Linked DNA regions of Aquitalea magnusonii. The protein of the gene in region 3 interacts with the protein of the main gene of each other region in a pairwise test. Links are inferred from orthologs where the notes say so. Each region holds a gene or a part of one and is shown on either strand. Other genes may lie near its edges.

Evidence for each region.
Region 1: the proteins of aceE (region 3) and nth interact in binary tests that used the Escherichia coli proteins (3 or more experiments, as listed by UniProt). The link is inferred for Aquitalea magnusonii from one-to-one orthologs.
Region 2: the proteins of aceE (region 3) and DLM_RS19975 interact in binary tests that used the Escherichia coli proteins (3 or more experiments, as listed by UniProt). The link is inferred for Aquitalea magnusonii from one-to-one orthologs.

Annotation. Positions count from the first base shown.
Region 1 is NZ_AP018823.1:672,019-678,827, reverse strand. The notes cover bases 2,288-5,108. They hold nth (endonuclease III), read left to right. Parts: upstream 2,288-3,292; coding sequence 3,293-3,925; downstream 3,926-5,108. Other genes in these bases: DLM_RS03255 (DegQ family serine endoprotease), read left to right, coding at 4,024-5,108; DLM_RS03265 (RnfABCDGE type electron transport complex subunit D), read left to right, coding at 2,410-3,186; DLM_RS03275 (4Fe-4S dicluster domain-containing protein), read left to right, coding at 2,288-2,413. Outside these bases: electron transport complex subunit RsxB, read left to right, coding at 1-71; more of DLM_RS03275, read left to right, coding at 68-2,287; more of DLM_RS03255, read left to right, coding at 5,109-5,502; ribonuclease E activity regulator RraA, read left to right, coding at 5,785-6,264; DLM_RS03245 (GFA family protein), read right to left, coding at 6,273-6,686. UniProt on the Escherichia coli protein: DNA repair enzyme that has both DNA N-glycosylase activity and AP-lyase activity. The DNA N-glycosylase activity releases various damaged pyrimidines from DNA by cleaving the N-glycosidic bond, leaving an AP (apurinic/apyrimidinic) site.
Region 2 is NZ_AP018823.1:4,249,592-4,256,579, forward strand. Bases 2,769-5,768 are described here. They hold DLM_RS19975 (ATP-binding cassette domain-containing protein), read left to right. Parts: upstream 2,769-3,392; coding sequence 3,393-5,144; downstream 5,145-5,768. Other genes in these bases: hlyD (secretion protein HlyD), read left to right, coding at 2,769-3,396; DLM_RS19980 (ABC transporter permease), read left to right, coding at 5,141-5,768. In the rest of the region: waaC (lipopolysaccharide heptosyltransferase I), read left to right, coding at 1-400; waaA (lipid IV(A) 3-deoxy-D-manno-octulosonic acid transferase), read left to right, coding at 397-1,653; DLM_RS19965 (TetR/AcrR family transcriptional regulator), read left to right, coding at 1,778-2,422; more of hlyD, read left to right, coding at 2,419-2,768; more of DLM_RS19980, read left to right, coding at 5,769-6,265; DLM_RS19985 (ABC transporter permease), read left to right, coding at 6,267-6,988. UniProt on the Escherichia coli protein: Part of the ABC transporter complex YbhFSR that could be involved in efflux of cefoperazone. Probably responsible for energy coupling to the transport system.
Region 3 is NZ_AP018823.1:4,050,608-4,057,825, reverse strand. Bases 2,122-5,351 are described here. They hold aceE (pyruvate dehydrogenase (acetyl-transferring), homodimeric type), read left to right. Parts: upstream 2,122-2,487; coding sequence 2,488-5,151; downstream 5,152-5,351. Other genes in these bases: aceF (dihydrolipoyllysine-residue acetyltransferase), read left to right, coding at 5,290-5,351; DLM_RS18960 (M48 family metalloprotease), read left to right, coding at 2,122-2,184. In the rest of the region: DLM_RS18965 (SulP family inorganic anion transporter), read left to right, coding at 1-594; more of DLM_RS18960, read left to right, coding at 733-2,121; more of aceF, read left to right, coding at 5,352-6,960; lpdA (dihydrolipoyl dehydrogenase), read left to right, coding at 7,098-7,218. UniProt on the Escherichia coli protein: Component of the pyruvate dehydrogenase (PDH) complex, that catalyzes the overall conversion of pyruvate to acetyl-CoA and CO(2).

The DNA.
Region 1 (6,809 bases), 3.4 Mb from region 3 along the record:
CGCCGCAAGACTGGCGCTGGGGCTACCCGGTGATTGCCATCAAGGCCGTCAAGCGCGAGGCCAGGCAATGAGGCGGCTGCTCTCCATGCTGCTTGGCACCAAACATCCCCAGCACGCTGCCGATCAGCCCAGCCCGACGCTGCACACCATGCCATTGCCGCGCCAACTGGCGCTGGCCTTGCAAGACAGCATCCCCTGCGTGGAAGTGGGCCAGCAGGTGCGTAAATACCAGCGCCTGGCCGCTGCCGACAGCACCCATGGCCTTGCGCTGCACGCACCGACATCCGGGCGCATCATTGCCATCCGGCAACAAGCGCAGGCGCTGCCCGGCACACCGCTGGCCAACACCCTGTTGCTGGAAGTGGACGGACAGGATGCCGCACTGCCCATCATCCCCGACACAACCGCGACGCTTAGCCGGCTGGACCTGGCCCTGCGCCTGCAGGACATGGGAGTCAGTGGCAACCACGGTCCCTTGCTGGCGCTGGAATGGGCGGCACAGCAGCAAGCCTTGCCCTTGCTGATCATCAATGCAGTGGAAGACGAGCCCGGCCTGGATGCCATCAGCACACTGCTGCAACAACAGGCCGCAGCCCTTGTCGCCGCCATCGGGCTGCTGCAAGAGGTATTGCAACCAGCGCGCATCATCATTGCCCTTCACCAGCAACAACAGGCTGCTCTCCAGGCCATGCGCCAGGCAATGGCCGGGCGTGACTGGCAGCTTGAAGCCATTACCGCACCTTACCCCGCAGCAGATGAAGCCACGCTATGCAAACTGCTGGCCCGACCGCCAGAAGCCAGCCACAGCCTGTGCCTGCCAGCAGATGGCGTCCTCGCCGCCGGCGCGGCCATCCTGCATGGACAGCCCTGCATCAGCCGCCTGGTGAGCATCCACAGCCGCCAGGCAACACATGGCCAGGTGCAAGCACTGCTGGGAACGCCGCTAGGCCATGTACTGGCCTCGGTCGGCGCGAGTACCCGTTACGGCATCCTGCATGGCGGTGCGCTGCGCGCCTATGCGCTGCCAGCGCCGCTGGCCGACACCCTTGGCCTGCACTGGCACAGCCGCTGCCTGCAGCCGGCCAGCGCAGAAACAGCCCACGCACAGGACTGCATACGCTGCGGTGACTGCGCACGCATTTGTCCCAGCCGGCTACAACCACAGGAACTCTACTGGCACTGCACGCAGCAGGACGGCACACAGGCTGAGACCTGGGGCCTGCAGGACTGCAGCCTGTGCGGCCTGTGCAATGCGGTATGCCCCAGCCAACTGCCGCTGCTGGAGCAGTTTCGCCACAGTGCGCAGCAACAGCAGCATGCACAGCAACAACAACAGGCGGCAGAGCGGGCAAGACAGCGGCATCGCTTCCGCCAGTTCCGCCTGGAGAGGGACAAACAGGAAAAAGCCCAGCGCCTGGCAGAACGCGCGGCAGAACAGGCAGCCAAACGCGAACAATCCGCCAGCACAGTACAGCCGACAGCCAAGAGCACGTCGGAGCTTGCCGACAAACAGGCCGCCATTGCAGCAGCCATGGCACGCGCCGCCGAGCGCAACAGCCGGCACCAAAGCAAGCAGTCTGCCGCTCAGGACGATCTCCAGCAGCCAGATGAGCGTGCCGCCGCCATAGCTGCCAGCCGTCAGGCTGCCATCGATGCCGCCATGGCCCGTGCCGCGGCACGCAAGGCAGCGCAAGATGCAGCCAAAGCGGCCAGCGTGGCGCACAGCCAGCCGACAGCCGTGCCAGACCATGACAAGCAGGCGCTGATTCAGGCCGCGATGCAGCGTGCTGCCGCACAAAAAGCCGCGCAGACCTCCACCACACCCAGCAGCATGGATGGCGACAAGCAGGCGCTGATCCAGGCCGCGATGCAGCGTGCTGCCGCACAAAAAGCCGCGCAGACCTCCACCACACCCAGCAGCATGGATGGCGACAAGCAGGCGCTGATCCAGGCCGCGATGCAGCGTGCTGCCGCACAAAAAGCCGCGCAGACCACCGCCACACCCAGCAGCATGGATGGCGACAAGCAGGCGCTGATCCAGGCCGCGATGCAGCGTGCCGCCGCACAAAAAGCCGCGCAGACCGCCGCCACACCCAGCAGCATGGATGGCGACAAGCAGGCGCTGATCCAGGCCGCGATGCAGCGTGCTGCCGCACAAAAAGCCGCGCAGACCACCGCCACACCCAGCAGCATGGATGGCGACAAGCAGGCGCTGATCCAGGCCGCGATGCAGCGTGCCGCCGCACAAAAAGCCGCGCAGACCGCCGCCACACCCAGCAGCATGGATGGCGACAAGCAGGCGCTGATCCAGGCCGCGATGCAGCGTGCTGCCGCACAAAAAGCCGCGCAGGCGGCTGCGGGGCAAGAAGCTGCATCGAAGCCGGATCAGGCCAAGGGAGCGGAAAACACATGATCTCCACCACCATACGTCTTGCTCCGACACTGGCCAGCAGACAGCGACAGTCGCTGCTGGCGCTACTGCCGGGCATCCTGGTTTTGCTGGCACAGCAAGGAGCGGCAGCACTATCTACTCTTCTGCTGGCACTGTTTTGCAGCCTGCTGGGCGAAATGGCCTGTCTGTATCTGCGCAAACAGCCCATCACGCTGGCCTGGCAACAACCGGCATGTCTGCTCAGCGCGGTATTGCTTACCCTGCTGCTGCCGCTCAACACCGCCCCGCTGGCACTGGCGGCAGCCTGCAGCGCCGCCATCCTGCTGCGTCAGTTGTTTGGCGGCAGCGCACACGGCCCCTTCCATCCAGTGAGCGTCAGCCTGATCTTGCTGGCCCCATGGCTGCCGCTGGCAGCCCCCGCTGACAATCTGCCACTGTCCCTGGCCTTGCTGCTGGGCATCTGCTGGCTGGGCTGGCGCCATCTGCTTGCCTGGCAGGCCCCTGCCGGCTTTGGACTGGTGTTGCTGGCCAGCCTGCCGCTGCCCCATGCCAGCCTGCTGCTGCAACCGGCATGGTGGCTGCTGGCTGGCTGGGTCATCAGCGACAGCAACAGCATCCCGCTTACGCCAAAAGGCCGCTGGCTGCATGGCGTGGCCATGGGCTTGTCATGCCTGGCACTTAGCCTGTCCGCCAGCCGGGTGGATATCGCTGGCGCGCTGGCGGCCAGCCTCTTGCTCAGTGCCTGCGCCCCACTGCTGGACAAGCTGCTGCTGTTGCCGCCCACCCGCACGTAAAAACCGCAACCAGCCCGCTCCCGCAGCGGGCTGCGCTACAATAGCCGGGCTGTCCCAACCTTAGCCGGACAGCCCGCGTACCAAACCTGTTTCAGGCCAAGCCACCATGAATGCCACCAAGCGTTACGAAATCTTCCGCCGCCTGCGCGAACACACGCCCAAGCCCGCCACGGAACTGGAATACCGCACACCATTCGAACTGCTGATTGCCGTGCTGCTATCGGCCCAGGCCACTGACGTCAGCGTCAACAAGGCCACCCGACCGCTATATGCCGTCGCCAATACCCCGGCTGCCATGTTGGCATTGGGTGAGGAGAGCCTGGCCGATTACATCAAGACCATCGGCCTGTTCCGCACCAAGGCCAAAAACGTGATAGCCACCTGTCGTCTGTTATTGGAAAAACATGGCGGCGAGGTCCCGGATGACCGCGCGGCGCTGGAGGCCCTGCCCGGTGTCGGGCGCAAAACCGCCAATGTGGTGCTGAATACGGCCTTTGGTCACCCCACCATTGCGGTGGATACCCATATCTTCCGGGTATCCAACCGCACCAGGCTGGCACCAGGCAAGGATGTACGCGAGGTAGAAGACAAACTGCTGCGTTACGTTCCGGCAGAATTCAAGGTGGATGCCCACCACTGGCTGATCCTGCATGGCCGCTACGTATGCAAGGCACGCAAGCCGGAGTGTCATCGCTGCGTGATCGCCGATCTGTGTGAATACCCGGCAAAAACGGTATGATTGCAGCATTGCGGTCGTAGTTAACCGGCGGTAGTTCCCTGGAAATACAGTGGATCGTCCCTATATCGGTCTGAAAGCTTCCCCGAAAGGATAATTCTGTGACTCCGTATCTTCGCCCCATTCTCGGCGCCCTTCTGGCAGCGTCGTTGCTCTCGGGTTGCGACAAGATCGAAAGCCTGTTCCACAAGCAGAGCCAGCCGGCCCCGGTAGCTGTGCCTGCCCAGTCGGATGGGCGTGTCGCCATGTTGCTGCCCGACTTTACCCAACTGGTCGAACGGGACGGCCCGGCCGTGGTAAACATTCAGGCCAACCGCACCGAGGCGGTACCACAGCAAAGTGAAATGCCCTTCCCGGTACCGGAAGACGACCCGCTGTTCGACTTTTTCAAGCGCTTCATCCCCAACCAGCCCAATCAGCAGGAGCAGACACCGGAAGAAAGCGTGTCCTATGGCTCCGGCTTCATCATCAGCGATGATGGCTACATCATGACCAATGCCCACGTGGTGAGCGGTGGCAGCCAGATCAAGGTGATGCTGACCGACAAGCGCGAGCTGAAAGCCCGTCTGGTGGGCCTGGACAAGCGCACCGATGTTGCCCTGCTGAAGGTGGATGCCTCCAGCCTGCCGGTAGTCAAGGTAGGCAGCCCGGCACAGCTCAAGGTGGGTGAATGGGTGGCTGCCATCGGCGCACCCTTCGGCTTTGACAATACCGTTACCGCCGGCATTGTGTCGGCCAAGGGCCGCAGCCTGCCGGATGAAAACTATGTTCCCTTCATCCAGACCGACGTGGCCATCAACCCCGGCAACTCCGGCGGCCCGCTGTTCAACCTGCGCGGTGAAGTGGTGGGTATCAACTCGCAGATCTACAGCCGCTCCGGCGGCTTCATGGGCATTTCCTTTGCCATCCCGATTGACCTGGCGATGAATGTGGCCGAACAGATCAAGGCCAAGGGCAAGGTCAGCCGTGGCCAGTTGGGCATCAATATCCAGGAAGTGTCGCAGGAGCTGGCGCAGTCATTCGGCCTGCCCCGCCCCAGCGGTGCGCTGGTGGTGCGGGTGGACCCGCAAGGCCCAGCCGGCAAAGCCGGCCTGCAGACCGGGGATATCATCCTCAAGCTGGATGACCGCAGCATCGAAAGCTCCAAGGACTTGCCGATGATGGTGGGTTCCTTGCAGCCGGGTGCCAAGGTAAAACTGTCGGTGTGGCGCAAGGGGGAAGAGAAAACCATCCAGGCCACGCTGGGCGAACTGGCACCGGAAGTCAGCCCCCAGGCCAAGCAGCAGGACGAAGCCGCTCCGCAGAATTTCCAGTTTGGCAAACTGGGGCTGACCGTCACCGAGCTGACCGCACGCCAGCGTACCGAGCTGGGCCTCAATGGCGGCCTGCTGGTACAGAAGGCGCAAGGTGCGGCGGCACGCTCCGGCCTGCAACATGGCGACGTGATCATGGGGCTGAACCAGAATGAAATCACCTCGGTGAAGAGTTTCGAGAAGGCGCTGTCCAGCGCACATGGCAAGATAGCCTTGCTGGTGCGACGTCAGGACAGCACGCTGTTCGTGCCGCTTCGCCTCGATTGAGCATGCCGACAAGCCGCCGCAAGGCGGCTTCAGGCTGCTAACATCATCATTTGACGAATCTCCACCGGACCCGGCTTTGCCGGGCCTTTCGAGGAAGTGATTGCGTTGGCAGCCTTACCGTTTATTCCCAATCCCCCCGCCCTTGCCTTGCCAATTGAAGAAGGGTGCCTCGCTTTCCTGTCTGAAAGCGAGATGGGTATTGTCAACAAGCCAAAGCCGCCCCAGGGCGGCTTTTTCATGGCTGCCGACATCCAATAAACCAGCAACAGCAAAGGAGAGAAAATGAGTTTTCTGACAACCGATTTGTGCGATGCCAATGAAGGCCGGGTACGTGTGGTCGAGCCCATGTTCCAGTGCTATGGCAACCATGCCCGCTTTGCCGGACAAATCGTCACCCTCAAGCTGTTTGAGGACAACACCCTGGTGCGCGAAACCCTGGCCCAGGATGGCCATGGCAAGGTGCTGGTGGTGGATGGCGGCGGTTCGCTGCGCTGCGCGCTGCTGGGCGACCAGATTGGCGAGCTGGCGGTGGCCAATCACTGGGAAGGGGTGGTGATTTATGGCTGCATCCGCGATTCGGTGGCACTCAACCAACTGCCCTTGGGCATCCGCGCACTCAATACCCACCCGCTGAAGTCGGTGAAGCGCGGCGAAGGTCAGCGCGATCTGCCGGTGACTTTTGGCGGCGTCACCTTTACACCGGGTGACTGGCTGTATGCCGATGAAGACGGCGTGATCGTCGCCGCCGAGGCCCTGCTTTAAACAGGCACTCACACACCATCGTGGTTGCGGGCATGAACCGGCAGGGCGGCCTGCTCGGCCGGTTCCCCCCAGCCAAGATGCTCCTGCCACCAGATGTGGGATTCCGGTGCCAGTTGCTCCGGCGCATCCAGCGTGGCGGCGGTGATGTCGATATCGTCCGGGTCGGACTCATGCTGATAGCTAAGGGTGGCGCCACAGTGTGGACAAAAGCCACGTTGCACCGCTGCGGATGAGTGGTAGTAAACCGGCTTTTCACTCAGCCACTCCAGCTCAATCAGCCGTACGGTAAACCAGGTCAGAAACGCCGCCCCGCTAGCCTTGCGGCAACTGATGCAATGGCAGTGCGTGACATGAAAGGGCTGGCCATGTATGCGATAGCGCACCGCGCCGCACAGGCAGCCGCCAGTCAATATGCTGCTCATGATGGTCTCCTGCTAGGCGGCGCCTGGCTTGGACAGGCACCGACGTTTGGCGTGCTTGTTCAAGCACTATAGACAGTTATAAGCAGTCTTGCAGGATGAACGGCGGGCATGAAAAAACGATGC
Region 2 (6,988 bases), 200 kb from region 3 along the record:
GTCCAAGGAATGGCCGGAACAGCACTGGATTGCGCTGGGTGAACAGCTTGTAGCAGCACATGGTCTGCAACTGATCATTCCCTGGGGCAATGCCGCCGAACAGCAGCGTGCAGAGCGGCTGGCCGCGGCCATGCCGCAGGCCGTGGTGGCTCCACGCATGAATCTGATCGAAGCTTGCGGCTTGCTGGGCCATGCCCGCGCTGTCATCGGTGTGGATACCGGGCTGTGCCATCTGGCCAATGCGCTGAATGTGCCGCTGGTAGCCATCTATACCGATACCGACCCTGGCAAGACCGGGGTGGTGGAAACCCCCTGGGCCACCAATCTGGGCAATATCGGCCAGTGCCCGACGGTGGATGCGGTGTATCAGGCCTTGCTGGCGCGCAAGGACATGCAATGAACTGGCGGCGCGGCTTGTATTCCATGCTGTGGTGGGCGGCCACGCCGCTGATTCGCCGTTATCTGAAAAAACGCGCACGCAAGGCCCCGGCCTATCTGCAGCACTGGGACGAACGTTTCGGTGAGGCTCGCCAGCCTCAAGCCACTGGCGCGATCTGGATTCATGCGGTATCGGTGGGTGAAACCCGTGCCGCCCTGCCCTTGATTCAGGCCATTCGCCAACGCTGGCCGGATGCGCCCTTGCTGCTCACCCAGATGACTCCCACCGGGCGCGATACCGCCTGCCAGCTCTACTCCGATGCCGAAGTGCGTTATCTGCCCTACGACTATCCCGGTGCGGTGCGGGATTTTCTGGCCGTATGGCAGCCACGCTTTGGTGTGCTGATGGAAACCGAGCTATGGCCCAATCTGCTGCATGCGGCGCGCCAGCAAGGCGTGCCGGTTTTTCTGGCCAATGCGCGGCTGTCGGAAAAATCGCTGCGCGGCTATCGTCGCATTCAGGGGCTGATTGGCCCGGCCTTGCGTGATTTGACGGCCATAGCTGCGCAAAGCCAGCAAGATGCTGAGCGTTTGCAGCAATTGGCTGCGTGTTCGCCGGTAGTGTGTGGCAATACCAAGTACGATTTCACCCCGCCAGCCGCCATGGCCGCACTGGCAGCGCAGTTTCGCCAGCGCATTGGCAGCCGTCCGGTATGCATTTGCGCCAGCACGCGCGATGGCGAGGAACAACTGATCCTGCAGGCCTGGCAACAGGCCGAAGTCGGCAATACCCTGCTGCTGCTGGTGCCGCGTCACCCGGAACGCTTCGATAGCGTGGCCGCGCTGGCGCAGGGCATGGGTTTTGCCGTGCAGCGTCGTAGCGACCAGCAAACCGTGGCTGCATCAACCAGCGTGTGGCTGGGCGACAGCATGGGCGAGCTGTTTGCCTATTACGGCTGTGCCGATGTGGCTTTTGTCGGCGGCAGCCTGCTGCCGCTGGGTGGACAGAACCTGATCGAGCCCGCCAGCCTCGGCCTGCCGGTCTTGTTTGGCCCGTCCATGTTCAATTTTGCCCAGGCCAGTGAATTGGCGCTGCAGGCAGGCGCTGCCTGGCAAGTGGCGGATGCCGCCGCGCTGGTGCAGCAGGTACTTGAGCTATTGCAGGACGACGCCCGTCGCCAGCAGATGCACCGCGCCGCGCTGGCGTTTACCGCGGCGCATCGTGGTGCCAGCCAGCGCATTGTGCAGTTACTGCAGGCGCATCTGCCTGACTGATACAGCGGCCCGACCATGGGCCGCTGTTGCCTGCCCGCCACGCCGGGCCAGCCATTTCCTGTCCTGCATCAATTATTCCAATATCTTGCTTTGCTGTTTTTATACACGCGTATAAATTGGCAGCATGAAGCCCGACACCAATCCTCACCCCACCCGCCTCCTGTTGCTGCAACATGGCTTGCAGCACTTGCGCCAGCATGGTCTGCGCCAGTTGACCGTACGGGGTATCTGCCAGCAGGCCGGGGTGAATCCCGGTGGTTTTGTCTACCACTTTGGCAACCGCCAACAATTTGTCAGCACCCTGCTGGAGTTGTGGTACGCGCCCTTGTACCAGCAATTGCAGGACAGCCTGCAGCAGCAGGGCGAACCCTTAAGCCGCCTGTCGGCCATGCTGCTGCAACTGGTGGCGTTTGCTAAAGCCGAGGGCGGGGTGATCAGCCAGTTGCTGCTGGATGCCGGCGCGGGCGAGGTGGCGGCGGTGGAATTCATCCGCAATCTGGCACCGCGTCATCCGCAGTTGTTATTGCAATGCCTGAGCGAGGCGCAACAGGCCGGCCAGCTATGTCAGGCTCCGCCCTTGCACCAACTGATGTTTCTGATGTCGGCACTGGGCTTCCCGGTGCTATTGCAGCAGCTAAGCAGCGGCAAGCACATCCTGCCCACGCTGCTGGAGCAGGGTTTGGCCAGCTATGCGCTGGAACCGGAACATTTGCAGCAAAGATTGCACTGGGCGCTCAAGGGCCTCAGTGCCAGGGAGCTGGCGCAATGAACAAGAAACGCATGGTGGCGGGACTGCTGGTGTTGGGGCTGCTGGCCGCAGGCATCTGGCACTGGCAGCAGGGCAAGGATGGTGCTGAGCTGGTGCTGTCCGGCAATGTGGATATCCGCGAGGTGAATTTGTCCTTCCGCGTGGGTGGCCGCCTGCAGCAAGTGCTGGTGGACGAAGGTGCAACGGTGAAGGCGGGGCAGATACTGGCTCGGCTGGACGATGCCCCGCAACGCAATGCCGTGGCCGATGCCGAAGCGGCGCTGTTGGCGCTCAAGGCCCGGCAGTCGCTGATGCACCAGGGGTATCGGGCGGAAGATGTGGCACAGGCCCGTGCCACGCTGGATGCCCGCCAGGCCGTGCTGACCGATGCCAATGCCGCCTGGCAACGGCAACAGGAACTGGCCGGCAGCGGTGCCGCGGCGGTCAAGGCGCTGGATGCCGCCCGCTCTGCCCGTGAGCAGGCGCAAGCGCAGTATCAGGCCGCGCAACAGCAATACCAGGCACTGAGCAAGGGCTACCGGCCGCAGGAAGTGGCCGAAGTGGACGCCAATGTGAAACGGGCCGAAGCCCAGCTGGCCAGCGCCCGGTTGCAACTGGCCGATACCGTGCTGAGCGCACCGTCGGACGGCATCATCCTCACCCGCGTGCTGGAACCGGGCAGCATGCTGGCAGCCGGTGCCAGCACCTTGACCCTGTCGCTCACCCGGCCGGTGTGGGTGCGGGCCTATGTGGCTGAAACCCAGTTGGGCCAGACCCAGCCGGGTCGCAAGGTATGGGTTTATCGCGACGGGCGCAGCCAGCCCTATGCCGCCGTAGTGGGCTTTGTCTCGCCCACGGCGGAGTTCACCCCCAAGAATGTGGAAACCGCCGACCTGCGCACCGCCCAGGTTTACCGCCTGCGCGTCATCATCTCCCAGCCGGATGCCGCCTTGCGCCAGGGCATGCCGGTGACGGTGAAGCTGGCCCAGCCATGAATACGGCAGACAGCGACATCGCCATCCGCCTGCGCAGCCTGAGCCATGCCTTTGCCGGCCGCCCGGCCCTGCATGCGCTGGATGCCGACATCCGTCGCGGCATCATCACCGGCCTGGTGGGGCCGGATGGTGCCGGCAAGACCACCCTGTTGCGGCTGATGGCCGGCCTGCTCAAGCCTGACAGCGGCAGCTTGCAGGTGGAAGGGCTGGACCCGGTGACAGCTGGTGACGCACTGCGTACACAACTGGGCTATATGCCGCAAAAATTCGGCCTGTACGAAGACCTTACCGTGCTGGAAAACCTTACCCTGTATGCCGATTTGCGCGGGGTGACCGGCGCGGCGCGGGAGGAAAGTTTTCAGCGCCTGCTGGCGTTTACCGATCTGGCACGCTTTACCGACCGGCTGGCCGGCAAGCTGTCCGGCGGCATGAAACAGAAACTGGGCCTGGCCTGCACCCTGCTGGGTTCGCCGCGCATCCTGCTGCTGGACGAACCCTGTGTCGGGGTGGACCCCATCTCGCGCCGCGAGCTGTGGCGCATGGTCAGCAGTCTGGCCGATGGTGGCATGGCGGTGCTGTGGAGTACCTCGTATCTGGATGAGGCCGAGCTGTGCGGCGAAGTATTGCTGATGCACGAAGGCCGCCTGCAATACAGCGGCAGCCCGCAGGCGCTGATGGACAGCATGCAGGGCCGCAGCCTGCTGTTGCAGGGCATTGCCGGCAACCGTCGTCAGGTATTGCGCCGCGCACTGCGTTGCCCGCAGGTGATAGACGGTGCGCTGCAAGGCCATGCGGTGCGGCTGGTGCTGCGCACGGCAGGCGAGCTGCCGGATCTCTCTAGCCTGCAAGCCGGGCCGGATGCCAGCTTGCAGGCGGTCAAGCCACGGCTGGAAGATGCCTTCATCGATTTGCTGGGTGGCGGGCCGGGTGGCGATTCACCACTGACCGAACACATGCCGCCAGCGCGGCTGCCGGACGGGGTGGATGCCGACGCCGTCATCGTGGCGGAACAGCTCACCCGCCGTTTTGGTGATTTTGTCGCTACCGACCATGTGGATTTCCGCATCCGCCGTGGCGAAATCTTTGGTCTGCTCGGCCCCAATGGCGCGGGCAAATCCACCACCTTCAAGATGATGTGCGGCCTATTGCCGGTAAGCAGCGGCGCGGCACGGGTGATGGGGCTGGACCTGAAAAAATCCGCCAGCCAGGCGCGGCAGCAAATCGGTTACATGGCGCAGAAATTCGCCCTGTACAGCAACCTCAGCGTGGCGCAGAACCTCGAGTTTTTCTCCGGCATCTACGGCCTGTCCGGTGCCCGCCAGCGTGCGGCAGTAACCGACATGGTGCGGGTATTTGCCTTGCAGCCTTTCCTGGCCATGAATGCCGGGGAACTGCCGCTGGGTTTCAAGCAACGGCTGGCGCTGGCCTGCGCGCTGATGCATCAGCCGCCCTTGCTGTTTCTGGACGAACCGACGTCGGGGGTGGACCCGGTCAGCCGCCGCGAATTCTGGAGCCATATCAACAGCCTGGTGGACAAGGGCGTCACGGTGATGGTGACCACCCACTTCATGGACGAAGCCGAATATTGCGACCGCATCGGCCTGGTGTACCGCGGCCGCATGATTGCCAGCGGCACGCCGGATGAACTCAAGGCCATGGTGGCCAGCCCGGCCCTGCCCGACCCCGGCATGGAAGACGCCTTCATCGCACTGGTGGAGCGTGATGACCGCTTGCGGGAGGCCACATGAGCATCAGCCTGCGTCGCCTTGCTGCGCTGTGCCGCAAGGAAAGTTACCAGATCGTGCGCGACCCCAGCAGCATCCTGATTGCCTTCGTGCTGCCGGTGTTGCTGCTGTTCATCTACGGCTACGGCATCAATCTGGATGCCAACCGGGTGCGTCTGGGCATCGTGCAGCAGGATGGTGGCGCAGAAGCCAGCCGCCTGGTACAAACGCTGCAAGCCTCGCCCTATATCGCCGCCAGCCTGTCTACTTCCGAATCCTTCATGCGTCAGCAATTGCAGCTGGGTGAAGTGCGCGGGGTGGTGATCCTGCGCAGCGATTTTTCCGCCAGGGTCAGGCAGGGTCAGGGCGCTGCCGCCATCCAGTTGCTCACCGACGGGGCCGAACCCAATACCGCCAATTTTGTTGCCAGCTATGTGCAAGGGGTATTCCAGCTATGGCTGAACCAGCGCCACAGCGGCCCGCCGCCAGCGGCCACGCTGACCTTGCAGCCGCGTTACTGGTTCAACCCCACCACGGTGAGCCGCAACTATCTGGTGCCCGGCTCCATCTCGGTCATCATGACCATCATCGGTGCGCTGCTCACCTCGCTGGTGGTGGCGCGCGAGTGGGAACGCGGCACCATGGAGGCGCTGCTGTCCACCCCGGTGACGCGGGCCGAGCTGCTGCTGTCCAAGATCATCCCCTACTACCTGCTGGGCATGGCCGCCATGAGCATGTGCGTGCTGGTGGCCACGCTGGTGATGGGCGTGCCGCTGCGCGGTTCGCTGTGGGTGCTGTTTGTGGTTACCAGCCTGTTTCTGGGCAGTGCGCTGGGGCTGGGCCTGTTGCTGTCCACCACCACGCGTAACCAGTTCATTGCCGCGCAGTTTGCGCTGACCGCGGCTTTCCTGCCCGCCATCATGCTGTCCGGCTTTGTTTTTGAAATCCGTAGCATGCCGCTGGCGGTACAGGCGGTGACTTACCTGATTCCGGCGCGCTATTTTGTCAGCGCCTTGCAGACACTGTTCCAGGCTGGCGAAATCTGGCCGGTATTGCTGATCAACCTGCTGTTTCTGCTGCTGTCCGCCGCCTTCTGGCTGGGGCTGACCGCCTGGCGGACACCGCGCCGACTGGATGGCAACTGAGATGTGGCAACGTCTGCTCACCCTCATCCGCAAGGAAATGCAGGCGCTGCTGCGCAGCCCGCAAAGCCGCCGCCTGCTGATTGCCCCGGTGCTGCTGCAACTGCTGCTGTTTCCGTTTGCCGCCACGCTGGAAGTGAAAAACAGCACGCTGGCGGTGTTCAATCAGGATGGCGGTGCCGCATCCATCGAGCTGGTGCAGCGGCTGGCCGCTACCCAGGCCTTTCCGCAAGTGCTGATGCTGCACAGCCAGCAAGACATGCAGCAGGTGATAGACCGCCAGCAGGCCTTGCTGGCCATCAGCCTGCCGCAGGATTTCTCGCGCCGCCTGGCCAGCGGCCAGGGGGTGACGGCGCAGGCCATCATTGACGGGCGGCGCAGCAATAGCGCGCAGATTGCCTATGGCTACGCGCTGCAAGTGGTGCAGCAATATGCCGCCGAGCGCAACCGGCAAGCCGCACCGGCGCGGCTGCTGGTGCAGAACCTGTACAACCCCAATCTGGAATACCGCTGGTTCGTGCTGCCCAGTCTGGTGGCCATCATCACCACCATCGGCTGCCTGATGGTGACCGCGCTGTCACTGGCGCGCGAGCGCGAGGAAGGCACCTTCGAGCAACTGCTGGTGTCGCCGCTGACCCCGGCCTACATCATGGCCGGCAAGGCGCTGCCCGGCATGCTGGTGGCCCTGGTGCAGGGCTGCATCATTGCCGCGGCCGCGGTATGGGT
Region 3 (7,218 bases):
CTCCTGTCCATGCTGAATCTGGCCAGCCTGCGCCGAGCCTGGCTGGCTGAGCGTGCGGATGCCGTGGCCTGGCTGCTGACATTTTGTCTGGTACTGCTGTTGGGGGTGGATAGCGGCATCATGGCCGGCGTGCTGGTTTCGCTGGCCACCTTGCTGTGGCGCAGCAGTCGACCGCATATTGCCGTGCTGGGGCGCGTGCCGGGGACGCACCATTTTCGCAACTGTCTGCGGCATGCGGTGGAAAGCCTGCCCGGCGTGCTGATGCTGCGCGTGGATGAGAGCCTGTATTTCGGCAATGCCCGGCAGGTACGCCAGGTCCTGCTGTCCAGAGTGCGGCAGGAGGGCGGGGTACGCCAGGTTGTGCTGGTGATGAGTGCGGTCAACCGGGTGGATACCACCGCGTTGAGCATGCTGGAAGGGCTGGACCAGGCTTTGCAACAGGCAGGCGTGGAATTGCACCTGGCCGAGGTCAAGGGGCCGGTGGCGGACATCCTGTTGCGGGCGGGGCTGGCCGATTGCTTTGCCGGCAGGGTGCATCTTTCCACCCAGGCCGCCTGGGAACATCTGGCCGGACCGGTGGATTATCAGATCTGAGTGCTGGCGCGTGGCAGGAAAGTGTGGCCGGGTGCTGGTCCGCATGCCACGGCAGGACTATGCTGTGGCAATTCCGGATGCTGACCGGTTTACAGGGTCAGCTTGCAACCAAATCGCCGTTGCCTGTTCACACCCAAGATGAAAAAGACTTTGCTTGCCAGCCTGCTGGCCATGGCACTGAGCCAACCACTGCTGGCCTATGCCGACCTTCCTGCGCTGCCCGATCTGGGCGATATTTCCGATAGCACGCTCTCGATAGCAGATGAGGCCCGAATCGGGCGCGATTTCATGCGTGCCATGCGTGATGACGGCGACGTGCTGGATGATGCCGAAGTCAATGACTACATCAACACCCTGGGTCATCGTCTGTCGGCCAGCGTACGCGTACCCGGCCTGCAGCTGAGCTACTTTGTGGTCAACGACAAGCAGATCAACGCCTTCGCCATGCCCGGCGGCTATGTGGGGGTGAACAGCGGCCTGGTGGTGGCCACCCAGAGCGAGGGCGAACTGGCCTCGGTAGTCGGGCATGAAACCGCCCATATCACCCAGCGCCACATTGCCCGCATGCAAGCGGCCAGCTCGGCTACCAGTCCGCTGTTACTGCTGGGCACGGTGCTGGCTGCCGTGCTGGCTTCCCGTGCCGGCGGCAGCCAGGCATCCATCGGTACCTTGTCGGCCGGACTTGGCCTGCAGATTTCCAATCAGTTGTCGTTTTCACGCGATTTCGAACGCGAAGCCGACCGTGTCGGCATGCAATATCTGGCGCAAGCCGGTTTCGATGTGCGCGCCATGCCGGCCTTCTTCCAGCGGCTGGAGAGTGCCAACCGCTACAGCGACAACAATGCCTATGCCTTTCTGCGCACTCACCCGGTCACCTCGCAACGTATCAGCGAAGCGCAGAACCGCGCACTGGAATACCCGGTAAAAATGAAAGCTGACAGTACCGCCTACCTCTTGGTACGGGAAAAGCTGCGCACCATGGTGCTGGCACCGGATGAGGCGGTGCGCTACTACCAGACCATGCTGGATAAAGGTCAGTATCTCAATGAAGGTGCAATGTGGTATGGCATGTCGCGCGCGCAGTTAGCCAGCCATCAACTGGCCGCAGCCAGAACCGCGCTGGGCAAGGCGGAAGCACGCTTGCCGGCGGATCCCATGTTGTTTGGCCAGCAGGCCGCCATCGCGCGCGAAGCCGGTGACTGGGGCGCGGCACTGGCCAGTCTGCGGCGTGGCCAGCAGGCCTTCAAGGACAGCCAGCCCTTGCAAATCGCCGAGCTGGATGTCCTTATAGACAGCGGCAACCGGACGGCGGCACTGGCCCTGCTGCGGCAGTTGCAGGGCCGCTATCCGAATGATGCCGCGCTGTACCGCCGTGAAGCCAGGCTGTATGCGGATCGGGAGCCACAGCGCTACCACGCCGCACTGGGCAACGCTTTCTACTTTGAACGACGTTACGAAGCGGCGCTGGAACAGTATCAGTTTGCCTCTCAGGCCAAGGGCGACGACTTCTACCTGCGCTCCTCCATCGAGGCGCGCATGCGCGAAGTTGAAAAACTGCTGAAAGAGGAAAGGAAGGATTCGGGGAAATAAACCGGTGTAGACCTTGCAGGGGGCGGTATCGCAAAAAAACAACATGATGCAGCGCAATATCCTGATAAATGGAGCAAATATTCAGTGATAACCCTAATTGCCTATTCCGCTGTTGCCTCCTGAAACTATACACTCCGCAACACCAGAGGGCATTTTCATAAATGAACATTTTTATTGCGAAAGTGATCGTTTATAATCTGTCCCTAACGAGTCCGGTTCGTTTTTTCGTTTTCGATCCGGTAACACAATAAAGCGGGTCTGGACCTGATCCAGGCCCCGGTCACCCCGATGTGAGGATGAGATATGGCTGCAACCTTCCCTGACGATATCGATCCCCTGGAAACCCAGGAGTGGACTGAAGCGCTGGAGTCGGTTCTGGATACCGAAGGTTCCGAGCGCGCACACTTCCTGCTGGAAACCATGGTTGAGCGCACCCGCCGCCGTGGCGCTTACCTGCCTTTCGACGCGACTACCGCGTACCAGAACACCATCCCGGTGGGCAAAGAACAGAAATCCCCCGGTAATCACGAGATGGAGCACCGCATCCGCTCCATCAACCGCTGGAATGCCGCTGCACTGGTTCTGCGTGCCGGCAAGAAAAACCTGGAGCTGGGTGGTCACATTGCGTCCTTCCAGTCCTCCGCCACCTTGTATGACGTAGGTTTCAACCATTTCTGGCGCGCGCCGAACGACGAGCAGGATGGCGATCTGGTGTACTTCCAGGGCCACATTGCGCCGGGCGTGTATTCCCGCGCCTTCCTGGAAGGCCGCCTGACCGAAGAACAGCTGGACAGCTTCCGTCAGGAAGTGGACGGCAACGGCCTGTCCTCCTATCCGCACCCGTGGCTGATGGACGACTTCTGGCAGTTCCCCACCGTATCCATGGGTCTTGGCCCGCTGATGGCCATCTATCAGGCCCGCTTCCTCAAGTACCTGGAAAGCCGTGGCCTGGCCCGCACGCCGGGTCGCAAGGTATGGTGCTTCTGCGGTGACGGCGAGATGGACGAACCGGAATCCCTGGGTGCCATCGCCCTGGCCGCGCGCGAAGGTCTGGACAACCTGATCTTCGTCATCAACTGCAACCTGCAGCGCCTGGACGGCCCGGTACGCGGCAACGGCAAGATCATCCAGGAACTGGAAGGCGACTTCCGCGGTTCCGGCTGGAACGTGCTGAAAGTGATCTGGGGCAGCCGCTGGGATCCGCTGCTGGCCATGGACACCAAGGGCCTGTTGAAGAAACGCATGGACGAATGCGTGGACGGCGACTACCAGACCTTCAAATCCAAAGACGGCGCCTACGTTCGCGAACACTTCTTCGGCAAGTACCCGGAGCTGCGCGAAATGGTGGCCAATATGTCCGACGACGAGATCTGGGCGCTGAACCGTGGCGGCCACGATCCGCACAAGGTCTACGCCGCGTACTACGAAGCCACCCACAATGCCAATGGCCGTCCGACCGTGATCCTGGCCAAGACCATCAAGGGTTATGGCATGGGTTCGTCCGGCGAAGCGCAGAACATTGCCCACCAGGCCAAGAAGATGGATATCGAAAGCCTGCGCAAATTCCGCGACCGCTTCGGTATTCCGGTGTCCGACGAAGACCTGCCGAAGGTGCCGTACTACAAGCCGGCTGATGACAGCCCGGAAATGAAGTACATGCGTGAACGCCGCGCCGCGCTGGGTGGTTACCTGCCGGCCCGCAAACCGGTGAAGGCCCCGCTGGCCATCCCGGGCCTGCACGTGTTCGACAGCCTGCTGGGTGATTCGGGTGAGCGCGAGTTCTCCACCACCATGGCCTTCGTGCGCATGCTGGGCACCCTGCTGAAAGACAAGAACATCAGCAAGCAGATCGTGCCGATCGTGCCGGATGAATCCCGCACCTTCGGTATGGAAGGCATGTTCCGCCAGTACGGCATCTGGTCCACCCAGGGTCAGAACTACGTACCGCAGGATGCCGACCAGCTGATGTTCTACAAGGAATCCAAAGACGGCCAGATGCTGCAAGAAGGCATCAACGAGCCGGGCGCGATGTCTTCGTGGATTGCCGCAGCGACCAGCTACGCCAACCACGGCATCCCGATGATTCCGTTCTACATCTACTACTCGATGTTCGGTTTCCAGCGTATCGGTGACCTGGCCTGGGCGGCTGGCGACATGCGCGCCCGTGGCTTCATGCTGGGTGGCACTGCCGGTCGTACCACCCTGAACGGTGAAGGCCTGCAGCACGAAGACGGTCACAGCCACATCCAGGCTGGCCTGATCCCGAACTGCGTGTCCTACGACCCGACCTTCGCTTACGAGCTGGCAGTCATCCTGCAAGATGGCCTGCGCCGCATGTATGCCGAGCAGGAAGACGTGTTCTATTACATCACCCTGATGAACGAGAACTACACCCACCCGGCCATGCCGCAAGGCGCCGAGCAGGGCATCATCAAGGGCATGTACCTGCTGAAGGACGGCGGCGACGCCAAGGTGAAGGTACAGCTGATGGGCTCCGGCACCATCCTGCGTGAAGTGATTGCCGCGGCAGACCTGCTGCGCAACGACTTCGGCATCGCGTCCGACATCTGGAGCGTGACTTCCTTCAACGAGCTGCGTCGTGACGGCATGGAAGCTTCCCGCTTCAACCTGCTGCACCCGACCGAAGCTGCCCGCAAGTCCTTTGTCGAGCAGCAACTGGAAGGCCGCAGCGGTCCGGTGATCGCCGCTACCGACTACATCCGCAACTACGCCGACCAGATTCGCGAATACGTACCGGGTCGCTACGTGGTACTGGGCACCGACGGTTTCGGCCGCTCCGACAGCCGCGCCAAGCTGCGCGAGTTCTTCGAAGTGGACCGTCACTACGTCGCCGTGGCTGCCCTGTCCGCCCTGGCCCGCGAAGGCAAGATCGAAGCTGCCAAGGTGGCTGAAGCGATTGCCAAGTACGGCATCAAGACCGACAAGCTGCCTAGCTGGAAAGCGTAAGCCAGCGGGAGTACGGGAGTGGGGAGTAGGGAGTGGATGCCCGGCCCCGCTCAGTCAGGCCAACGAATTCATGGAGTAGTGAGTGGACAGTGCGCGGCGTGGGGACTCCCCACTCGCCACTCCCCACTCCCAACACATATGAGCAATCTGATCGAACTGAAAGTGCCCGACATCGGTGGGCACAGCAATGTAGACATCATCGAAGTATTCATCACCGCCGGTCAGACCGTGGCGGTGGACGACTCGCTGATCACCCTGGAAACCGACAAGGCCACCATGGAAGTGCCGGCTGAAGCTGCCGGTGTCATCAAGGAAGTGAAAGTCGCTGTTGGCGGCAAGATTTCCGAGGGCGACGTCATCGCCATCCTGGAAGTCGGCGCCAGCGCTGCCGCGCCGGCTCCGGCCGCCGTGGCAGCTGCTGTTGCACCGGCCCCGGTTGCCGCCGCTCCGGCAGCTGCACCGGTTGCAGCGCCTGCCGCACCGGCTGCCGCACCGGCTGCCAGCGGTCGCATCGACATCGTGGTGCCGGATATCGGCGGCCACAACGGTGTGGACGTGATCGAAGTATCGGTCAAGGTGGGCGACGTGATCAGCGTGGACGATTCGCTGATCACGCTGGAAACCGACAAGGCCACCATGGAAGTACCGGCCACTGCCGCTGGCAAGGTAGTTGAAGTCAAGGTTGCCGTTGGCAGCAAGGTAAGCCAGGGCGACCTGATCGTGGTGGTGGAAGGCGCTGTTGCTGCTGCCGCTGCTCCGGTGGTCGCTCCTGCCGCAGCACCGGCCCCGGCCCCGGCTGCCGCTGCGCCGGCTCCTGTCGCCGCTGCGCCTGCCGCTGCTGCACCGGTTGCCGCCAGCGCCAGCCTGCCCGCCATCAACGAAGCCAGCTTCTCCAAGGCCCATGCCGGTCCGTCGGTACGCCGTCTGGCCCGCGAACTGGGTGTGGACCTGGGCCGCGTCAAGGGTACGGGCCGCAAGGGTCGCATCATCGACGCCGACGTGAAGGCCTTCGTCAAGAGCGTGCTGCAGAACCCGGTGGCTGCCGCCCCGGCCGCCGCTGCTGGTTCCGGTGTGGGTCTGGACCTGCTGCCGTGGCCGAAGGTGGATTTCGCCAAGTTCGGCCCGATCGAAACCAAGCCGCTGTCGCGCATCCAGAAGATTTCCGGTGCCAACCTCAGCCGCAACTGGGTGATGATCCCGCACGTCACGTTCAACGACGAGTGCGACATCACCGAGCTGGAAGACTTCCGCAAGACCATCGGCAAGGAATGGGAAAAATCCGGCCTGAAGATTTCGCCGCTGGCCTTCATCATCAAGGCCGCTGCCGAAGCCCTGAAGGCATTCCCCACCTTCAACAGCTCGCTGGATGGCGACAATCTGGTGCTCAAGCAGTATTACCACATCGGCTTTGCCGCCGACACGCCGAATGGCCTGGTGGTACCGGTCATCAAGAACGTCGACCAGAAGGGCATCAAGCAGATCGCCAAGGAACTGACCGAGCTGTCGCTGCAAGCCCGCGAAGGCAAGCTCAAGCCGACCGACATGCAAGGCGCCACCTTCACCATCTCCAGCCTGGGTGGTATCGGTGGCAGCAGCTTCACCCCGATCGTGAATGCGCCGGAAGTGGCCATCCTGGGTGTGTGCAAGAGCCAGATCAAGCCGGTATGGAACGGCAAGGAATTCGCACCGCGCCTGATGTGCCCGCTGTCGCTGTCCTTCGATCACCGCGTGATCGACGGTGCGGCTGCCGCGCGCTTCACCGTGCATCTGGGCAAGCTGCTGTCCGACGTGCGTCGCCTGATCCTCTGAAATCGTGAGTAGGGAGTGGGGAGTCGTGCTTGCTGCAGGCAGGTGCTCCCCATCGGGAAAACGAACTGATAAAGGAAGTGGGTGGTGGATGGCGGGTGGAGTAACTCCCTACTCGCCATTCCCCACTCCCAAAAGCCATGAGCAATCTGATTGAACTGAAAGTCCCGGATATCGGCGGCCACAGCAATGTGGACGTGATCGAAGTCTTTGTGAAGCCGGGCGATGTGGTGAGCAAGGATGACAGCCTCATCACCCTGG